Regions from separate parts of the Ensifer sp. Root142 genome, predicted to be linked through region 4. Evidence: riboswitches for the same ligand, from Rfam matches in the RefSeq annotation. Region 4 holds a riboswitch; each other region holds the start of a gene.
What was found. Region 4 has a riboswitch for cobalamin ahead of ASD52_RS15680 (aromatic ring-hydroxylating dioxygenase subunit alpha). Riboswitches for the same ligand answer to the same signal wherever they lie in the genome.
Positions count from the first base shown of each region.

Region 1: linked by a shared signal. The riboswitch ahead of metE (5-methyltetrahydropteroyltriglutamate--homocysteine S-methyltransferase) and the one ahead of ASD52_RS15680 (aromatic ring-hydroxylating dioxygenase subunit alpha) in region 4 are both predicted to bind cobalamin.
Region 2: linked by a shared signal. The riboswitch ahead of ASD52_RS24160 (CbtB-domain containing protein) and the one ahead of ASD52_RS15680 (aromatic ring-hydroxylating dioxygenase subunit alpha) in region 4 are both predicted to bind cobalamin.
Region 3: linked by a shared signal. The riboswitch ahead of ASD52_RS02455 (DUF1636 domain-containing protein) and the one ahead of ASD52_RS15680 (aromatic ring-hydroxylating dioxygenase subunit alpha) in region 4 are both predicted to bind cobalamin.

Region 1 is NZ_LMFK01000001.1:635,326-639,281, forward strand. Features, by position in the region: gene metE (5-methyltetrahydropteroyltriglutamate--homocysteine S-methyltransferase) at 36-2,390, opposite strand; cobalamin riboswitch at 2,488-2,708, opposite strand; gene ASD52_RS03125 (LysR substrate-binding domain-containing protein) at 3,171-3,956, shown strand, end outside.
Region 2 is NZ_LMFK01000029.1:4,245-8,200, forward strand. Features, by position in the region: gene ASD52_RS24145 (anthrone oxygenase family protein) at 1-136, opposite strand, end outside; gene ASD52_RS24150 (NAD(P)H-binding protein) at 133-963, opposite strand; gene ASD52_RS24155 (TetR/AcrR family transcriptional regulator) at 1,067-1,759, shown strand; cobalamin riboswitch at 1,758-2,027, shown strand; gene ASD52_RS24160 (CbtB-domain containing protein) at 2,070-2,246, shown strand; gene ASD52_RS24165 (CbtA family protein) at 2,444-3,238, shown strand; gene ASD52_RS24170 ((2Fe-2S)-binding protein) at 3,314-3,956, opposite strand, start outside.
Region 3 is NZ_LMFK01000001.1:487,613-491,568, reverse strand. Features, by position in the region: gene ASD52_RS02465 (ABC transporter substrate-binding protein) at 1-325, opposite strand, end outside; gene ASD52_RS02460 (ABC transporter ATP-binding protein) at 322-1,128, opposite strand; gene ASD52_RS02455 (DUF1636 domain-containing protein) at 1,151-1,564, opposite strand; cobalamin riboswitch at 1,672-1,888, opposite strand; gene ASD52_RS02450 (DUF1330 domain-containing protein) at 2,076-2,369, shown strand; gene ASD52_RS02445 (helix-turn-helix domain-containing protein) at 2,702-3,133, opposite strand; gene ASD52_RS02440 (oxidoreductase) at 3,223-3,956, shown strand, end outside.
Region 4 is NZ_LMFK01000012.1:662,463-666,418, reverse strand. Features, by position in the region: gene ASD52_RS15690 (GH25 family lysozyme) at 1-86, shown strand, start outside; gene ASD52_RS15685 (hybrid-cluster NAD(P)-dependent oxidoreductase) at 134-1,228, opposite strand; gene ASD52_RS15680 (aromatic ring-hydroxylating dioxygenase subunit alpha) at 1,230-2,474, opposite strand; cobalamin riboswitch at 2,580-2,782, opposite strand; gene ASD52_RS15675 (DUF6656 family protein) at 3,099-3,698, shown strand; gene ASD52_RS15670 (L-threonylcarbamoyladenylate synthase) at 3,785-3,956, shown strand, end outside.

The sequences.
Region 1 (3,956 bases), on a different contig from region 4:
TTCCCCCGGCGCCGTCTCGATAGTGCTGTCGCCCATCATGCGTTTGCGGCTTCTCGCCGGGCGGCAGCAAAGGATCGCCGCAGCGCTTGCGCCGCCTGCACCATGTTGACGAGTGCCGGGCGAACTTCCTCCCACCGCCTTGTTTTCAGACCACAATCCGGATTGACCCAGATCTGCGCCGGCGTCAGACCGTCGGTCGCCTGTTCGATCAGATGCACCATCTCGTTGACAGTGGGTACCCGCGGCGAGTGGATGTCGTAGACGCCGGGGCCGATCTCGTTCGGATAGGCCTGATCGATAAAGGCGCCGAGCAACTCCATCTTCGAGCGCGAGGTTTCGATGGAGATGACATCGGCATCCATTGCCGCAATCGCCGCCATGATGTCGTTGAACTCCGAGTAGCACATGTGGGTGTGGATCTGGGTTTCGTCACCGACGCCGGAGGCGCTGATGCGGAAGCACCCGACCGCCCAGTCGAGATAGGCCTTTCGATCGGCCTGTCTCAGTGGCAGTCCCTCGCGCAGCGCCGGTTCGTCGATCTGGATCACGGCGATACCGGCCGTTTCCAGGTCGGTGACTTCGTCGCGCAGCGCCAGTGCGATCTGCCGGCATACGATCGACCGGGGCAGGTCGTCGCGCACGAACGACCATTGCAGCATCGTCACCGGGCCGGTGAGCATGCCCTTCATCGGCTTGTCCGTCAGCGACTGCGCATAGGTTGCCCAATCGACCGTCATCGGGTTCGGGCGCGAGACATCGCCGAAGATGATCGGCGGGCGTACGTAGCGCGAGCCGTAGCTCTGCACCCAACCGCTCTGAGTGAACCCATAGCCGGAGAGCTGCTCGCCGAAATACTGCACCATGTCGTTGCGCTCGAATTCGCCGTGCACCAGCACCTCGATGCCGATTTCCTCCTGCCAGCGCACGGCCTTCTCCGTCTCCTGGCGCAGGTAGGCGAGGTAGTCGACATAGCTGAGCTCGCCCTTGGCATGCAGCGATCGTGCCTGGCGCACCTCTGACGTCTGCGGGAAGGAGCCGATCGTCGTCGTCGGGAAGAGCGGCAGTGCCAGCCTGTCTTCGTGCCGGCGCCGGCGCGTTGCAAAACTCGATTGACGGCGGCTGTCTGCTGCCGTCAGGTTCTTCAAGCGTCCGGCAACGAGTGGATCGTGGACCTTGAGCGAGGTCAGCCGTGCCTCGACCGCAGCAATCGATTTTGCAAAGACCTGCTCGGGATTGGCCAGGCCCGGCTCGAATGCGCGGGCAAGCAGGCTGAGTTCGTCCAGCTTCTGCAGGGCGAAGGCAAGCCAGGAGCCGAGCTCCGGATCGAGCGCTCGTTCGAGATCGAGGTCGATTGGCACGTGCAGCAGCGAGCACGACGGTGCAAGCTCGATGCGATCGCGGCCATGCGCCTCGATCAACGGCTGCAGCCGGCGGAAGAGGCCGGCAAGATCGGTACGCCACACATTGCGGCCATCGACGACGCCGAGCGACAGCACAAGCTGTGCCGGTACCGTCTGAAGTAGCAAGTCGAGCTGTTGGGGCGCCCGCACGAGGTCGACATGCAGCCCGGCAACCGGCAGCGAAAGGGCTGTCGGCATGTTGTCACTGACCGCGCCGAAATAGGTCGCGAGCATGATTTTCAACTGCGGAAGTTCCGAGGCGAACGTCTGGTAGGTCAGCGCCAGCGCCTGGCGTTCCCGCTCAGTGAGATCGAGCACCAGGCATGGCTCGTCGATCTGCACCCATTCGACGCCGGCTTCCCCAAGCTCGGTGAGAAGCTTCGTATAAACAGGCAGCAGCCGCTCGATCAGATTGATGGTGTCGAATCCGCCGGCAAGCGCCTTGCCCAGTTTCAGGAAGGTGACGGGGCCGAGGACGACAGGGCGGGTGACATGCCCGAGCGCCTTGGCTTCGAGGAAGGCGTCAAGCGGCGCATTGCGCGTCAGCTCGAAGCGCTGATCCTCCGCGAATTCCGGAACCATGTAGTGGTAGTTCGTGTCGAACCACTTGGTCATCTCCAGCGCCTGGTTGCCCCCGTCGGGCCCGCCATGCGTGCAACCGGACGCGCAGGCGGCAGTCGTCGAACCGCGCGCCATGGCGAAATAGGCGTCGAGGTCGACCGGGCCGCCCTTCCAGCCATAGGCCGGTGGCACCGCACCAACCAGCACTGATGTGTCGAGAACCTGGTCGTAAAGCGAGAAGTCGTTCGATGGAATGATCTGGATCCCACGCGCCTTTTGCGCGGCCCAGTTTTCGGCCCGCAGCCTGGCGGCGACGTCGAGCAGGTCCTGTCTCTCGATCTTGCCGGCCCAATAGCGCTCCAGCGCGAACTTCAGTTCACGGTGGCTGCCGATACGTGGAAAGCCGAGATTGGCTGTCTTGATGGTCATTTCCTTACCCCGAAGGTTGTGGGCAAGGCTTTGAATGCGACGCATCCACGACCGAGACTGGCTCGCTCGTCAAGGCGACACATCGGACACCCCGCCCGTGGACGTTATCTATCGCGGCAGGTCTCCTGGCTTGCGGGTCAACACGAACCGTCCCGTCTTCCCGAGGCGTCTCCCTCAGTGACATCATTGGACGACCGCTCGCCGCTTACAGTTGCGGGGGCAGCTCCGGCATGAGCGCCTTGCGGCGCCGCACCGAATTCCCTCTTAGCTCCGGCCTGTCGTCAGACGAGCCGCAGAACCACGATTGTTCGACAATGCCCCGCAAAGTCGACGGCGTCAATCGTATAAAGAAATGTTTATGTCTTTATTTTCTCCATTCGGCCGAGGTCGAAAGTTTGTCGCAAGGGCGGCGACGCGACTTCATCATTTGGCGTCTGCGGCGAAAGGGCACCGCCCGGATCAGAGCCCGCTACGTGCTGCCACGGATCAGCAACATCGCCCGCGCGCGCCCGGATGCTGTCATTGTCTCGCGTCAGGCCGATGTCCCTCAGTTGGAACTCGCTGAATGTATCGATGGTCGTCGTGGCGTCGGCAGCTCTCTTGGCCGAAGTCCAGACGTGGAGGATGATCGATCGCAGTGCGCTAAGCATTGCTAACCCCTTCAGTTCTGTGGTGATGTGTTCGCGAGAAAATTGAGGATTTTGGTGGTTTCGCGCAAAGCGATTTCTCGCATGCTGCCATAAAGAATGCTTATCTCACTTCATGAGCAAGATTCCCCCCATGAGTGCGGTGCGCGCGTTCGAGGCCGCAGCCAGGCACTTGAGTTTCACCCGCGCGGCGCAGGAGCTCGGCATGACGCAAGCCGCTGTCAGCTATCAAATCCGACTGCTGGAGGACCGCACCGGCACGCCGCTGTTTGTCCGTCTGCCACGGGAAGTGCGCTTGACGGCTGCCGGACGGCAGCTTGCGCCGAAGGTGACCGAGGCGCTCGATCTACTGGGTACGGCGTTCTCCGAGATTGCCGACAAGACCGAGCATCACCTGCACATCTCGGTACTGCCAACCGTCGTCTCAAGTTGGCTTGGTTCCAGGCTCGCCTCGTTTCAGACAGCCCATCCAAACATCAGCATTCGCGTGCACATGTCCACGGAGCTGATCGACTTCAAGCGCGATGCGATTGATCTCGTGGTGCGCAGCGGCAACGGCGACTGGTCGGGCAATGAAGTGTTTCCTCTTTTCCCGATCGAATACATGCCCGTCTGTACGCCGACGTTCCTGGAAAAACATCAGCTGAAGGATCCGGCCGACGTTCTCACGGTGAGGCGCTTCGGCAACGCCAGCTGGTGGCGGCGCTGGATGACCGAAGCGGGCGTGGAACCGCCGGCCAGCAATGGCACTGAGCTGATCTTCGACGTCCAGGCAATGGATGTGGCCACCACATTGCTCGATCATGGCATTGCCATGGTCGTCTCCACCTTTGTGATTGAGGAGCTTCGCAGCGGAAAACTCATCCGGCCGTTCAACCATGTGGTCAGGGATGGCCGTGCCTATTGGCTGGTCTATCCG
Region 2 (3,956 bases), on a different contig from region 4:
TCGCCGCGATCCCCTGCTCCGCCGGCAGCCGCGACAAAGCCTGCATGATGCAGACCGAGAAGATGAAGAACAGCCCGGCCATCAGGCCGGAGCCGATTGCGGCGGCAAACGCCAGAGCGGGGATCAGCGGGATCATGCGGCGATACTCCAGACACCAGTTGCAGCGGTCTCCCGGGCATAGTCGGCGAAGTCGCGCGGTTTGCGCCCAAGCACGCGCTCGACATCGGACGTCACTTGCGAATTGCGCCCGTCGAGCACCGACGTGAAGAGATAGCGGATGAGTTCGACATAGTCATCAGGCAATCCGTCGGCCCGCAACTGCACCGTGAAGTCGGCAACCGGCACGGACTGATAGCCGATCCGGCGGTTGGCAGCCGTCGCGATCTCGGCCACGGCCTGGGCAAAGGTCATCAGCCGCGGGCCTGTCAGCTCATAGACCTTGCCGACATGCCCCTCGTCCAGAAGGGCTGCAACTGCCACGTCGGCGATGTCGTCGGTGCTGATGAAGGGTTCGGTGATCTCATCCGGCGGCAGGAACACCGATCCGCTGCGAACGGAATCGGTCAAAAAATCCTCGCTGAAATTCTCGAAGAACCAGCTTGCCCGGATGATCGTCCAGTCGGCGCCGGAGGCCTGCAGTTCGCGCTCGGCCGCTTCCGCCTCGTCCTCGCCGCGCCCCGACAGAAGCACCAGCCGCTTGATGCCCGAGCGAACGGCAAGCCTCGAGAATTTGCGGATGGTTTCGACGGCGCCCGGCACCGCCAGATCCGGCTGGTAGCTGATATAGATGCGCTCGACATTTTCAAGCACGGGCGCCCAGGTCGCCTCATCCGTCCAGTCGAAGGAAGGCGATGCCGAACGGGCGCCGATGCGCACCGCGATACCCCGCTCCTCAAGGCGGGCCGCCACCCGCCGCCCCGTCTTGCCCGTACCGCCCAGAACCAGTGTGAGTTTGTCAGTCATCGCTTCCTCCTGAGGTTGATTGCAAAACATGAGCATCTCTCACATTTGCAAATGTGATAAATCCTCGTATTTTAGGAGTCAAGTCAAAATGTGAGCATTACTCATGATTCCCGATGCAAGCCCTTCCACAATCCCCGCTGACGACGAGCCGGCGCTGCGCCGCACGCCCAGCCAGAAGCGCAGCCGCGAGCGCGTCGAGCACATCCTTTCCTGCGCCACGGCGATCATCCAGGAGAAGGGCAGCGACGCCATGCGCATGAGCGAAGTCGCTGAAAAGGCTGGAATCTCGATCGGCTCCCTCTACCAGTACTTCCCCGACAAGGCGGCGATCGTGCGCACGCTGGCCGAGCGCTACAATGCGGTCTGCAATGAATGCATCGGGGCCGAGCTTGCCAAGGTGACGTCGATCTCGGAACTGCGTGACGCCTTCTCCATGCTGTTCGACATCTATTACGATATGTTCCTGGCCGAGCCTGTGATGCGCGACATCTGGTCAGCGATGCAGGCCGACAAGGCGCTGCGCGAGATCGACCTTTTGCAAAGCCGTGCCGGCGGCCAGCTTCTGGCCGACGTCTGGGCTCGGTTTGCGCCCGACACGCCGCGCGAAACGATCGACAGCGCCGCCTTTTTGATCATGCATCTCGGCGATTGCACGATGCGGCTTGCGGTCTCCGTCACCAGAGCAGAGGGCGACCAGATCGTCGAAGCCTATAAACGCATGATCCTTCGTGATTTTGTCGCGGATGGACCGGGCGGCGGCGCAAGTCTAATTGACATCTCCGGGGTGCGATCCTAATCATCGTGGATCGATTGGTTCCCGCAACGCGAACGCGTTTCGGGAGTAAACGGGAACGTGACGGATGGACCCATGCTGGGCATTCAAATCACGGCCGACCCCGCGACTGTAGAGCGACGTGAATGCGCCGTTCCGGAGCGATCCGGAAGAAGCCACTGGAGACAAGACCGCGAGAGGGCGGCCCTTGCTCTGGGAAGGCGAGGCAAATCCAGGGTGATCTCACCCGACGTCCTGAGCCAGGAAACCTGCCAGTCGATGCGGGCATAGGGCCCAAACCGGGAAAGATCCCGACGCCATCACGGAGGTTGTCATGGCTACATCTACAGTTTCGAGCATTCCGCTCTCCCTCAGCGATCGTCTGACCGCAGGTATCATCGCGCTCCTCATCGGCGGCTTCCTCGTCTTCGGCGCAGGCCTGGCGAACTCGGCCGTGCTGCACGATACCGCGCACGACACCCGCCACTCCTATGGCTTCCCCTGCCACTAAGCGATGTTCCGGGACGCGACTTGCGTTCCGCATCGACATAGCTGCGGACAAAAACGCTTCCGGCAGACAGCCGGACGCGTTTGCTCGCGTCTGATGCAGATTGAAGATCTGCCGGACGGAGCCGTTCGCATATTTGCCAGTGGGACACGGCGCTGCCTGCCAGATGCATGGCGCGCCGATATCGAGGGATATCGAAAATGATTGTCAGAACGCTTCTGGCCGCGATCGTGGCTGGATTGATTGCCGGTGTCTTCATGACCGGCGCCCAGGAACTGCGCGTCGTACCGCTGATCCTGCACGCGGAAGAATTCGAAGGCGAGGCACCGGCCGCCGGCGAACAACCAGCCGTTCAGCCGGGAACGGCCGATCCGGCCGCAGCAAACCACGACCAGCATTCGTCGCTGAAGGCGGTTTCGCCGATTGGCGCTTTGCTTGACGCCCTGTCGCCGATCACGCCTGCCTACGCCCATGAGGGCGAACACGAGGAAGGCGGCATCATGTTCGGCATGAGCCGCTTTTCCGGCACGCTGATCGCCAATCTGGTGACCGGCTCCGGCTTCGCGCTGCTGCTCGCCGGCGTCAGCCTCGTCATCGGCTACCCGATCACGCTCAGGAACGGCGCGCTCTGGGGCGCCTGCGGCTGGCTTGCCGTGCACATGCTGCCGGCAATCGGTCTGCCGCCGGAACTGCCGGGCTTCCCGGCCGCGGAACTCGGCGACCGCCAGGTCTGGTGGGGTGCAACCGTGCTGTTGTCTGCCGCCGGTCTCTATCTGCTGGTCTTGCGGCAAGAGATCGCCGCCAAGATCATCGGCCTCGTGCTGATCGCGGCACCGCATGTCTATGGCGCGCCGCAACCGTCGGACATCTCCAGCAATGTGCCGGCCGTGCTCGGCGCTGAATTCGCCGTGGCAGCCCTTGCCACCACGCTCGCGTTCTGGATTGTTCTCGGCGTCGTGTCGGGCTTCATCAACGATCGTTTCGCCAAGGCGTAACAGACCGGCCAGATTTCGCCATCAACCCGGAGCCCCTGATATCGCCGATATCAGGGGCTTTGTCGTCGAGATGTCTCAGCGCGCCTGCAATGCCAGCAGATGCGCCTGCAACCGCGCGCGGCGGTCGTCCGGCGCCAGCATCACGCAACTGTCGCAGAAGCTGCCACCTTCCGTTCGATAATAGAGACAGCAGCCGCCGCGCAGGCGATAGGTGCGCGACAGCGCATGATTGCCGCCGATCTCGATCACGATGTCCTCGTAACGGAGCTTGTCGGAAAATAGCGACGTACCCGCGCGCTTGACGATCGCCAGCGCCCTCGCCATCGCGGTCTCCTCGTCGCCGAGGACGCGGCCGATCTCCAGGAACCCACCGGCAAGCGAATCCGCCGCAAGCCGCCATTGCGCGCCCGAGGACAGGCCGGTGCGACGCTTCAACATGACGACGATCGGCGCCAGATGCGCAGCGAAGGTTTCGCCGAAGACGTCCGCAGTCGCCGGGGCATGATCCCCGGCTGCGGGCAAGGCAAGGCTGAAATGAAACCGCTTGGCCGCGACAAGCCGTTCGCCATAGGCCCGCGAAAATTCTTCGAAGCGAAGGCCGCGAACGGCTGCCACGATGCCCCCACCGAGATAGAGGCCGCCAAGCGCGAGCGTGAGCTGGTTGCTGTAAAAGGCAATCAGATGGGCGGCGCGGATCTTGTCGTCCATGCCCTCGGCA
Region 3 (3,956 bases), on a different contig from region 4:
CGAAGTAGAAGTCGGCGTCGGCATTGAGCAGCACTTCCTTGGTCGGATATTTTTCCGAAAGCTCCGGCAGCGCCTTGACGCCTTCGCGCAGCTTTTCGTCCAGCGTCTTCCAGCCGGATACGCCGGTATAGCCGACCATGCGGTCCTGCAATTTCAGAGCCAGCATCATTTCAGTGAGGTTGACGTCGTTGGAAACGGCGCGCTTCGGTGCTGAATCGAAGGTCACCTCGCGGTTGCAGCTCTTGACGGTCACGGGATAGGCGAGCGCCGGCGTTGCCGCCAGAACCAGCAGGGCAAAGGCGGAATGGGCAATGAAGGTCTTCATGAAATCAGTTCCTGTCGAGCAAGTGAAAAGGAAAAGCGTGCGCCGCTCGAAACGGCATTGTTGTGGGCAGTGGCGGTGACGCCGAAGGCGGCGGAAAGCGCTTGTGGGTTGAGCACGTCTTCGGGCGGGCCGAAGGCCGTCATGCGTCCCTCCGTCAGGATCGCCACATCGGTCGCGAACTCGGCTGCCAGGTTGATGTCGTGCAGCGTGGTGACGATCGTCAGCTGCAGCGTCTGCAACAACTCGAGAATTTCGAGCTGGTGGCGGATATCGAGATGGTTTGTCGGCTCGTCGAGAATGATGATGCGCGGCTGCTGGGCAAGCGCCCGGGCGATCAGCACCCGCTGCTTCTCGCCGCCCGAAAGCGTCGCGAATTGCCGCCCGGCAAGGTGGGTGAGATCGAGATGCTCGAGCGCGTGCGCAACCGTCTCGCGGTCCCTCGCGGTCCAGCCGCTCATGCCCTCACGCCGGGGGATGCGGCCCATCATCACCACGTCGCGCACGCTGAAGGGAAAGTCGCTCGGCATTTCCTGCAGCACGACGGCAATGATCTTTGCCGCCTCGCGCGCCGTCATCGCCCAGATGTCGACGCCATCGACCTCGATTGCGCCCGCTATCGGCTGGGCCGAGCGATAGAGGCAGCGCAGCAGCGAGGTCTTGCCGGCACCGTTCGGCCCGAGAATGGCAAGCCGGCTGCCGGGCGCAATGGCAAAGTCGATCTCGCGGACCAGCCGCAGGTCCGGGCGCGGTCCCCAATCCAGGGCGTGGACCCGAAGCCCGGCCCCTGTCGCGGTGCAGCTCATCGGCTCGTCCCTCCCCGCGCCATCATTGGAAATGCCAGCCGATGTCTTCGGAGACCAGCATCGCTGCCGGGATGCGCGCCAGCGTCTTGCCGTTGAGCCCGCGCGGCCTCTCGGCCGCCCGCGTCATGCCATCGCCCCTTCCGGCATAGGTGGTCGCGAACGAGACGAGATCATCGATATCCTCCTCGGGCGAGATATCGCCAAAGAGGTAGGTCGCCTTGCCGGTTGCCTGGAAAGCGATGGTGCAAGGCCTGGTACACGCGGCCATGCAGACCGTCCCAGTAATGGAGAAATCCCGGTCGAGCGGCTCGCCGAGCGCGGCAATACTGCGGTTCAGCCGCTGGATCAGATCCGCTCCCGGACGGCATGGGCCGCCGGTGAAACGGCAATCGGTGCAGACCGTTATCGTGTGCTGTCGGGAAACCGGATTGGCCATGTCTCTTCTCCTCCGGATTGGTCCGGAGAGAATGTGGCAACGCGGCATGATGACGGATGACCGTCGCGCAAAAACCAGTTCTTTTCCATCGGAACACCCCGTCCGTTGTGGTTGATCGGTTCGATGGCAGGTCTCCTGGCTCGCGGGTCGCGGCGCATCCACGTCTTCCCGGCTGATCGCCAGTGACATGGTGTGAATGCGCTTTCCGCTCACAGTTGCGGGGGCAGCCACGGTTTCGGCCCCATTTGGGTCGTCCGCTCCGTGTTCCCTTTTCAGCCGCTTCCGCATTGTCGCGGTTGCAGCACCATCAAAGCCTTCGTCGCACACTTCGGCGGAGGTGACAACCGCCGCGACAGCACGGCCTTGGCCTATCAACATGTCGCATTTTTTCATGCGCATTTGTTATGTGATAACATAACATTATTCAACACAAAAATATGTTGACCAACTCGCCCGCACCGACCAACGGGCGTATCCTTCGATGGCGCCTGTGTGGAAAAGGAGATCTGCCATGGCCGCCTATCTGATTGCGGATGTCGAGGTCACCGATGCCGCGGCCTTTGAAGAATACATACGGGAAGTGCCGGCAACGGAGGCGCGCTATGGTGGCCGATATTTGGGGCGCGGTGGCGCTACCCGGGTGCTCGAGGGAGACTGGGAGCCGCACCGGCTCGTCATTGTCGAGTTCCCGGACATGCACTCCTTGCTCGAGTGGTACAACTCGCCGGCGTATCAACGCCTCAAGGCGATCCGAGAGCGCTGCGCCAAGACGCGGATCATGACGCTGGAAGGCGTTGCCACCTAAGCAGTCGGGCCGTCATTGTTCCAGCAGCTTCCGACGTTTACCGCAAAGGTGCGGCATTGGCATATCAACATGCGGCATATTTTCATATTCATCTGTTATGTAATATCATAATACAACACAAGCTAACGAATGATGCCTGCGACGCACATTGGCAGAGCACTTCTCACGCCATCAGGACGATCGATCGCGACTGTCAACCGGACCTATTAATCTGGCATCAGCGTTTGCCGGCGACGGTCATAAGACATTGCTCGACCAACGGACCGGCAACTCTGTGCTGGAAGCGATTTCAAGAGGCGTTGTCAGGCGATACTTCATCTGCCTGGGGTGCCTCATTCCGGTGCGGCGATACGAATGGGACGTGTCCCGACTGGAGCGCCGGTCGCCCGGTCGATGGTGACGGGATCGATCTCCGTTCCGGTCTCGGCGTCGAAGAACCGGGTTACCTCGCCCCCGCCGCGATGCTTGCGTCCCCACGCGCCGATGGCAAACAGAACCGGCAGGAAGTCTTGGCCAGCTTCGGTCAGGACATATTCGTCTCGTGGCGGACGATCGGAATAGCGGCGTTTCTCCAGCAGCCCCTCCTCCGTCAGCGCTGAAAGCCGCCCCGTCAGCATCGTCGGCGCGATACCAAGACTTTTGCGGAAATCATCGAAGCGGGTCAGGCCCGCATGGGCATCTCGCATGATCAGCATGCTCCAGGCATCCCCCACAAGCGCAAGGCTCCTGGCGATCAGGCATGGCTGGCTCGACAGATTTTTCATGTTAGTATCTTTTTGATAGTGACTAACTACTAATTTAATAGTAACTGAATGTTCAGCGATATTCCATGATAAAATGAAAGCACAAGCCGATGAGCAAGACAGAACGCGGCATTGCCCTGGTCACGGGCGCTTCCTCAGGCATTGGGTTGGTGACAGCACGAGCGCTGCGGCACGATGGCTACCGTGTCTTCGGTACCAGCCGAAAGCCGATGCCCGATACCCCGGACGGGATCACGATGCTGATCTGCGATGTAACCGATGACGCATCGGTGCAGACAACCGTCGACGAGGTTCTAAGTCGCGCAGGACGGATTGATCTTCTTGTCAACAATGCCGGGATCGGACTGCTCGGCGGCGCTGAGGAATCCACGACGAAACAGGCGAAAGCCGTCTTCGACGTAAACGTGTTCGGCATCATACGCATGACAAATGCGGTGCTGCCCACGATGAGACGGCAGCATCGAGGACGGATCGTCAACCTCAGCTCCATACTCGGGCTGATCCCCGCCCCCTACAATGCGCTCTACGCATCGACCAAACATGCCATCGAAGGCTATTCGGAGTCTCTTGACCACGAAGTGCGAACGCAAGGCATCCGCATCGTGCTTGTCGAGCCCGGCGTAACCCGCACATCCTTCGAAGAGAACATCACGCGACCGGACCGCCCGCTTGCCGTTTACGACACGGTTCGCGCCGACGCGGAGAGGCTGATGCGCGACATCGTCGCGAAGGGCGATGCACCCGAGGTGGTCGCCGAAGCCGTCGTAAGGGCCGCCAATGCGGCATCGCCCAAACGACGCTACACCGCCGGAAAAGCTGCAGG
Region 4 (3,956 bases):
AAGGCGTCGACATGATGGCGACCGGGTCGATCGATTTCGGTCGGCACGACCGCGCCGTGCGGCTGGCGGCCGCGGCCAGCCGCTGACGGGTCGGTCGCGGAAAGAACACGCTCCCCGCGACCATCAAGCATTGTCAGGCTTCGATCTGTACATCTCCAAGCGGCCGCGAGCAGCAGGCGAGGATGTAGCCCTCATCGATTTCGTCGTCGAGAATACCTCCGTTGTGGTTCATCTCGACCTCGCCGGCGACTTTCATCACCCGGCACGTACCGCAGATGCCGCCTTCACAGGCCGCACCGATCCTGACGCCGTTGGCCCGCGCCGCCTGCAGGATCGTCTGGCCGGGCTTGGCCTCGATCTCCTTGCCGCTCATGGTGAAGACCACCTTGGCGCCTTGCGCTTCGGCGTCGGCTGCCGCCCCTGCCCTGACTGCTATCTCCTCGGCTGCCGGTGCTGCCGCCGGCTGGAAGCTTTCCTCGTGATAGCGGCTCATGTCGAAACCGGCCGCCTTCAGCAACTCGCGCACGCCGCGCATGAACGGCTCCGGACCGCAGCAAAACACTGTGCGCTCCATGAAGTCGGGTGCAAGCAGCGGCAGCTTGGCGCCGTCGATGCGGCCGCGCAGCCCGTGCCATCCGTGCCTTGACTCATGCCCCTCGACCACGAAGCCGAGGTTTAGCCCGGACATCTGGCGCGCCAGCACTTCCAGTTCCGAGCGGAACAGAAGGTCGTCTGGCCGGCGGGCGCAGGAAATGAAGGTGACGTCGGTCTCGGGAACGCAGTCCGCCATCCAGCGCGTCATCGACATCATCGGCGTGACGCCGGAGCCTGCCGATATGAAGAGATATTTTTCGCCGGGATGGCGCACGAAGCTGAAATCGCCGAGCGGACCGAACGCCTTCAGCCGCATGCCGGGCTTCAGGTGATCGAACATCCAGCGCGTGCCGATGCTATCGGCTTGCGCCTTGACGGTGACGGCGATCGACAACGGCCGGGAGGGCGTCGACGACAGCGTGTAGGTGCGCATGACCGGCTCGTCGGCGACCGGCAGCTCGAGCGTGACGAACTGCCCAGGCAGATAGCGGAACCAGGCCGGCTTTTCCGCCCGGAAGGTAAAGGTCATCACATCGGCGGTCTCGATCACGGCCGATGTGCATTCGAGCATGTTCTGCCTGTCGATCCAGACATGAAGCTCGTCGAAATGATGGAACGAGGATGCCATCTGCATGTCAGGCGACCCGGGAAAGCGGAGCAGCCTCGCCCTGCAGGCGCTGTTCCATGAACTTGCAATACCACTCGACGAACTGCATCACGCCGCCTTCGTGTTCGGGCGAATAGGGGCCTGACTGGTAGGCCGGCGAGCGAATACCAAAGGCGTTCTCCTCGACGATCTGGCGGTCCTGATCGTTGGTCTCGGTCCAGACATGCGTCAGTTGCTCGAGATTGTAGTCGACGCCTTCAACCGCGTCCTTGTTGACCAGCCACTTGGTCGTCACCTGCGTCAGCTCCGGGCCGAGCGGCAGGACGCGGAAGGTGATGGCGTGGTCGGCCAGCACATGGTTCCAGGTCGAGGGATAATGGAAGAGCAGGAGCGTGCCGATATGCTTCTGGCTAACGTCTGCCGACAGTTGCCGCCGCACGGCGCGGGCGCCGGACATGGTGTAGCTCTCGGCGTCGTCGATCAACGGCATGCGCGCCGAGCGGAACTGGCCGGTCTCGGACATCCGGAACTCGCTCGGCAGTCCGGCTGCTTCGCATTTCGCCCAATGCGCGGCAATGACGGGATCATCCTTGGCGCCCTGCACACCGGTCGCCGTCGGCGCTTCGGGATAGGTGCGGCAAAGTTCGGGGTGGTTGGCGGCACAATGGTAGCACTCCCGGTTGTTTTCCCAGACGAGTTTCCAGTTGCCCTTTTCGATGATCGTGCTTTCGAAGGCGACCTTGGTTTCACCCAGGCGGTGCGGCGCAAGATAGGGCGCGACCATGTCGCGGAACGGGCCGAAATCCATCGGCTGCTCGGACAGGTTGATGAAGATGTAACCGCCGACGGTCTCGCAGTGGATCGGCTTCAGGCCGTGGGCCGCCTTGTCGAAATCCTCGCCCATCTGGCGGGCAAAGAGCAGCGCGCCGTCGAGCTCATAGGTCCATTGGTGATAGGGACAGACGAGCTTGGCCGAAGAGCCCTTGTGCTGCGCGCAGACGCGAGAACCGCGATGACGGCAGGAATTGTGCAGGGCGCGGATCGTGCCCTGTCGGTCGCGAACGATAATGACAGGATAATCGCCGACCTGGACGGTGAAATAGTTACCGGCACGCGGGATCTCGCAGTCGTGGCCGATGAACAACCAGTCCTTGTACCAGATGCTTTCGAGATCCTGCCTGTAGTAGTCGGGGTCGATGTAGAAGGCCCGGTCGAGGCTGTAGCCGTCGCGTCGACCCTTCAGCTTGCGGAGCATATCGCCCTTGATGTCCATGTCCTGTCCTCGTTCGCCTTGTTTCGGAGAGGCAGGACTGGAACCCGCACGGGCGCATTGCCTGTGCGATGACGGCTCCGATCCGGCTGCCCGCCGCAACCCGTTACGGTCTGTTCGCGTCAAGGCTGGTTTCCGGGCTCAGGAGCCGTCCGCAAGGACCAGCCCGGCGCCTTCCCGGACGGAACCGTCCAGTGGCTTTGTGCCGTGGCTTTCGCTCCACCACCGTTGCGGGGGCAGCGCCGGGTTTTGACCGGCTTCCCAATTCTCCGCCTTCCCTAAAAGACAGCACCTTGAGTAGGCATATCTAATCGCGGAAGCCATCGTCGTAGCTGCCGATTAACGACATCCGATTCCAGAAAGACGACACAGCACATCAAGCGCACCAAACGCCCTGTGATTGATCATTTTTCATTGTAAACAATAGGATAGCTCAAGGATTGAGCAATTGTCGCTTTTTCCGGCAAGGCTTGCGAGAAAGCGCGGATCCTTCGCCATTTTGCGACATGTCTTCCCGTGACGCGGGGCAAGGCCCACCGACGCGAGTGAAATCTTCCATTAACCATAATGCATTAGCGTCGCCTGACGGAGAAACCGGCCGAACCGGCAAACAGCGCATTGAAGTTCATGGCAAAGCTCAAATACTACGACGCCGCAGCCGAGAAGCTGCCAACGATCGCTCCGAAGACAGCGGTCCACACCGAGTTCCTGCGCACCGGCCGCATAGAAAGGCGTCAATGGTCGCAGCGCGAGCGGCGTTATCTGAGCTATGACGAGGTTGCCGAGCGCACCGCCCACAAGCTGACGACCGCCGGCGAAACGACGCACAAGCGGATGAACGGCTTCCATACCTCGATCCAGTTTCCCAAGATGATCTTCCACCGCACGCTCACCGGTCGGCCGCATCTCGGCTATTGCCATGTCACGGCGGCGAGAACACATCTCGCCCCGTCCAAGGACGTCACCTGGTCGTTCTATTTCGCCAACTTCTTCTGTGACCTCGGCGACGAGAAACACTTCTTCGAACGCATCCAGACCGGCTATTCCCGAATGTACTTCGCCGTTGCCATCGAGCCCGATGCGCCAGAGGGGCAGATGACCATCAATCGCAGCGTTCGCGACAACGGGCTGCTCTTTCGTACCGACGACCCGAAAGTCGCGCTCAAGAACGTGCTGATGCTCGGCGCGCGCGACGAGGCATTGAAGCGCATCATTCGCAGCCTCTGAAGCGCAGACCCGGTTGCCTGAAGAAAATCGTTCTGTTTTCACCGTGGCTCCTTTAAGGAAGCCTCGGAAAGGGAAACGGAAGCGACATGGCCGAAATCATCGATACACGGACCGAGCCGGAACGGGCGATCGAGCGTGCCTGTGCGGTGCTTGCCGAAGGCGAGCCCGTCGCGATTCCGACCGAGACGGTCTACGGCCTGGCAGCGGACGCCACCAATCCCGATGCGATCAGCCGTATTTATGAGATGAAGGGGCGTC